2 regions of the Bradyrhizobium sp. 521_C7_N1_3 genome follow, and region 2 is predicted to be linked to the other one. Evidence: riboswitches for the same ligand, from Rfam matches in the RefSeq annotation. Region 2 holds a riboswitch; the other holds the start of a gene.

Region 1 (2,393 bases), 340 kb from region 2:
AGGCGCGAGCCCTCACTGACCAGGACCGGAAACGTCTTCGGGCTGATCTCGGCGTAGAGCGGGCCGTGATAGCCGGCGCCGATCATGTCGAAGCGGCGGGTGCCGTCGGCGATGACGCGGGTGAAGACATCGAGCCGGCCGGTCGAGCTTTTCGGGTTCGCGGCCGCGACGATCTCCGGCGGCAGCGCCAGGCTTTCCAGGAGCGGCACGATGTAGACGCAATTGGTCTCCAGCACCGCGCCGTCGGTGAGGCTGAACTCGTGCAGCTTCAACTCGTCGATGCGCTCGGCGACGGTCGCGCCGGGACCGGGCAGGAAGCTGGCGCGAACCCGATAGGCGATGTCGCCGAGGCGAAGGTCGAGGCTCGCCGGCTGGATCTGGCTCTCGACGAAATCGTAGGCAGGCAGGATCAGCCCCGCTTCCGCCATCGCCGCGATCATGCGGTCGGGCAGGATACCATTGGCGTCGGCGGCGACCGTGAACGTCAAACCTGGGTCCTCGTCAGGGGGCAAATGTATCCGGACATGCGGAAAATACAGCCTTTTACGGCTATCCGATGGACGCCTTGACGAAAAGGGCATTGCGGAATATGAGCATGACTTATCCCGTGGTGATTTGAGCCGGCCGGCTTGCAGCCACGTTAAATAAGTCGCTAAACAGGCCGGGGACCTCTGTGATCCCGGCCCGTGGAGATATCCAGGCCGGTTTTTTTGTGACCGTTTTCGACGAGACGGTCATGTCGGAGGTACCTATGTCGAAGTCGACCGCCAACTACCGTCCCGAAACCCGCCTGGTCCATTCCGGCACCCTGCGCTCGCAATATGGCGAGACGTCGGAGGCGCTGTTCCTGACCCAGGGCTACGTCTACAACAGCGCCGAGGAGTGCGAGGCGCGGTTCAAGGGCGAAGATCCCGGCTTCATCTATTCGCGCTATTCCAACCCGACCATCGCGATGTTCGAGCGCCGCATGATCGAGCTCGAAGGCGCCGAAGCCGCCCGCTCGGCGGCGACCGGCATGGCCGCGGTGACGACCGCGATCCTGGCGCCGCTCAAGGCCGGCGATCACGTGGTCGCTTCCCGCGCCCTGTTCGGCTCGTGTCTCTACGTCATCCAGGATCTCTTGCCGCGCTACGGCATCGAGACCACGCTGGTCGACGGTCTCGATCTCGACCAATGGCAGCGCGCCTTGAGGCCGAACACCAAGACGTTCTTCCTGGAGAGCCCGACCAATCCGACGCTCGACGTGCTCGACATTCCAGGGATCGCCGAGATCGCGCACAGCGGCGGCGCGCGGCTCGTCGTCGACAACGTGTTCGCGACGCCGATCTGGCAGAGCCCGCTCGCGCTAGGGGCCGACGTGGTGGTCTATTCCGCGACCAAGCACATCGACGGCCAGGGCCGTTGTCTCGGCGGCATCATCCTGTCGTCTGAAGCGTTCATCGCCGAGCACATCCACAATTTCATGCGCCAGACCGGCCCGTCGATCTCGCCGTTCAACGCGTGGGTCCTGCTCAAGGGCCTGGAAACGCTCGGTGTGCGCGTGCGCGCGCAGACCGAGACGGCGGGACGCATCGCCGACGTGCTGGCGAGCCATCCGAAGATTTCACGGCTGGTCTATCCCGGCCGCGCCGATCATCCGCAGGCAGCTCTCGTGAAGAAGCAGATGCGCGGCGGCTCGACGCTGGTCGGCTTCGAGGTCAAGGGCGGCAAGCAGGGTGCGTTCCGCGTGCTCAACGAGCTCAAGCTTGCAAAAATCTCGAACAATCTCGGCGATGCCAAGAGCCTCGTCACGCATCCGGCGACCACGACGCATCAGCGCCTCAAGCCGGAAGAGCGCGTCGCGCTCGGCATCAGCGAGGGCTTCATCCGCTTCTCCGCGGGGCTCGAGCATGCGGATGATCTGATCGAGGATCTGACCGCGGCGCTGGAGAAGGCGTGAGGGCTCCACGAGATCGGAATCGTAGGGTGGGCAAAGCGGAGCGTGCCCACGATTCACGATCATATCGCCGATAGATGATGGGCACGGCGCGCGAAGGGCGCGCCTTTGCCCACCCTACGGAAGCTCACATCGGCCGGTACGTCCGCACGTCCGCGGGCACATTCACGCCGAGCTTGATCTGGCCGACGGAGCGGATGATGTCGTCGCCGAGGAGCTGGGCGAAGCAGGCATAGCCCCAATCGTTCATGTGCAGGCCGTCGGCGATCACGAAACTCTCGACCGGGATCGATTGATTCTCGTGCCAGTCGCGCATCACCTCGAAGCGGGGGAAGATGCCGACGTGACGGAGCTCGGCGACCTTGCCGAGCAGCTGCACCATCTTGCCGGCGCTCTCCTTGCGCTGGTTCACGGCCGGCGAATATTGCGGATCGACCAGCACGATGTCGGCGCCGCC
Region 2 (2,393 bases):
GGATAATCCTCCAGATGCGCCGCCACGTTCCTGAATGCCTCGATCGCCTTGGGCGAGGGACCGAACGGGGTCTCGTTGGCCGAGAGCTTGAACACCTTGCGGCCCGGCTCCGCGACCGGACTCTTGCCGGGCGTGTAGGGCGCAATATCGAGAATGCCGGGATTCGGCACGGGGCGGGACATCTTCAACTCCGAAAGTGGCTTAGGCGGTACGCGATCTACGATTTCGACCCGGTCGGGGGCACCGTATAGCGCGTTGCGTGGCTGCCGACGAGGGCCGTGGAGCGCACCGAGGCCCCCGCCTCGATCAGGGCAGCCCTGATTTTGTCGATGCTGGTCGCGCTCGTGACCGAGACCAGCAGCGCCGCGCCGTCGAAGGCGGTATCGGGCACCGCCACGATCTCGGCGAGCGGCGACAGGGCGCGGGCGACCTCGGCGTTCCACCCTGATACGCGCACGCTGAAGGTCTCGACCTCCGTCACCACGGCGCTGTCGGCGACGCGCGAGATCGCGAACACCGGCAGTGAAGCCGGATGGTCGGCGCGCTCGACGAAGGGCATCCGCGCGATGATCTTCGGCGCGCCGTCGGCTTCCAGCTCCAGCCACCATGGCGTGCGGCTCGAGGTTGCCGAGACCAGCGCCAGGTCGCCCTTGGATTTCGCCACTGCCTCGACCGCGGCCTGCGCGCTGAAATGCGCGACGTAAGGCACCGTGAAGCCGAAATGGAAGCGCACGGAATCGCGCATGGCCGGCTCGCTCACCGAGATGTCGGCATGCACGGAGAACGGCGCCTGGACATAGGTGAAGGTCGAGATGATGACGCGCCAGATGCTCTCGACCGTGTCGAGCGGCAGGATGCCGCGATGACGCTGGACGATGTCGCGCATCATCGAGGCCTCGCGCGCCGGGCGGAAGGCCGAGCCGACCTCCTGGGTCTGCTTCACCTGGATCAGGCGGTCGATGATGTCGCCACGCTGCATCAGGAGACGATGCATGCCCTCGTCGATCGCGTCGATCTCCTTGCGCAATTCCTGGAGCGATGGTGGCGCGGGCGGACGTTGGGACATATCTGACTGGACTGTTGAGAGGCGTTCCAATGCGGATCGGCCAGGCAAGCTGGTAGGTTCGGATCCGCTGCGATCGATATCCTGATTAGGCAGTCGGGGCGGCGAAAGCAAAGAGAAATGACATCCTTTTGGGCTGATGTGACAGAGACGAATTTGGCTAATCCGGACCGCGACTTGACGAAAACCGCCCAAGACAGTAGGTTTTGCCCGTTCCGTGGTCATTTGAGCCGGCCGGCTTGCAGCCACGTTAAAAAACTCGCTAAACAGGCCGGGGACCCTTTCGATCCCGGCCGAACCTATCGTTCAGGCCGGGTTTTTCATGGCCTGATGTCACTGCGATCGAACGTCTGATCGCAAACGAGGTCGATGTCAGAGATGGGTGGCGTCAAGTCTGTGCCGAGTCCCGCGATCAGTGCCGACGACCGGTCGCATGAGGCGGATCATCCGAATTCGCAGGTCGCGCAGTTCGGCGCCGAGCAGCCGCTGCCGCTCGATTGCGGCATTGATCTCACCCCGTTCCAGATCGCCTACCAGACCTATGGCGAGCTCAACGCCGATCGCTCCAACGCGGTGCTGATCTGCCATGCGCTGACGGGAGATCAACATGTCGCCAACGTGCATCCCGTCACCGGCAAGTCGGGCTGGTGGGAGACGCTGGTCGGTCCCGGCCGGCCTCTTGATCCGCAGCACTACTTTATCATTTGCGCCAACGTGATCGGCGGCTGCATGGGCTCGACCGGACCGGCCTCGATCAATCCGGCGACCGGCAAGGTGTGGGGCCTCGATTTTCCCGTCATCACCATTCCCGACATGGTGCGCGCGCAGGCGATGCTGATCGACCGGCTCGGCATCGACACGTTGTTCGCCGTGGTCGGCGGCTCGATGGGCGGCATGCAGGTGCTGCAATGGACCGCGGCCTATCCCAAGCGCGTGTACTCCGCGCTGGCGATTGCCTGCGCGACGCGGCACTCGGCCCAGAACATCGCTTTCCACGAGCTCGGCCGCCAGGCGGTGATGGCCGATCCCGACTGGCACAACGGCCGCTACACCGATCAGCGCATCCATCCGCATCGCGGACTTGCGGTGGCACGGATGGCCGCGCACATCACCTATCTCTCCGACGCCGCGCTGCATCGCAAGTTCGGCCGCCGCATGCAGGACCGCGAGCTGCCGACCTTCTCGTTCGACGCCGATTTCCAGGTCGAGAGCTATCTGCGCTACCAGGGCTCGTCCTTCGTCGAGCGGTTCGACGCCAACTCCTACCTCTATCTGACCCGCGCGATGGATTATTTCGACATCGCCGGCGACCACGGCGGCGTGCTGGCGA

The links. A riboswitch is a leader RNA that binds a small molecule or an ion and turns the genes downstream of it on or off. The one in region 2 is predicted to bind S-adenosylmethionine.
Region 1: another riboswitch for S-adenosylmethionine. It lies ahead of AB7008_RS46935 (O-succinylhomoserine sulfhydrylase); the one in region 2 lies ahead of metX (homoserine O-acetyltransferase MetX).

The regions. Positions count from the first base shown of each region.
Region 1 is NZ_CP197232.1:9,878,616-9,881,008, forward strand. It holds gene AB7008_RS46930 (2'-deoxycytidine 5'-triphosphate deaminase) at 1-488, opposite strand, end outside; SAM riboswitch at 598-677, shown strand; gene AB7008_RS46935 (O-succinylhomoserine sulfhydrylase) at 752-1,939, shown strand; gene AB7008_RS46940 (SGNH/GDSL hydrolase family protein) at 2,064-2,393, opposite strand, start outside.
Region 2 is NZ_CP197232.1:9,542,350-9,544,742, reverse strand. It holds gene hisC (histidinol-phosphate transaminase) at 1-182, opposite strand, end outside; gene AB7008_RS45240 (chorismate mutase) at 218-1,066, opposite strand; SAM riboswitch at 1,271-1,350, shown strand; gene metX (homoserine O-acetyltransferase MetX) at 1,442-2,393, shown strand, end outside.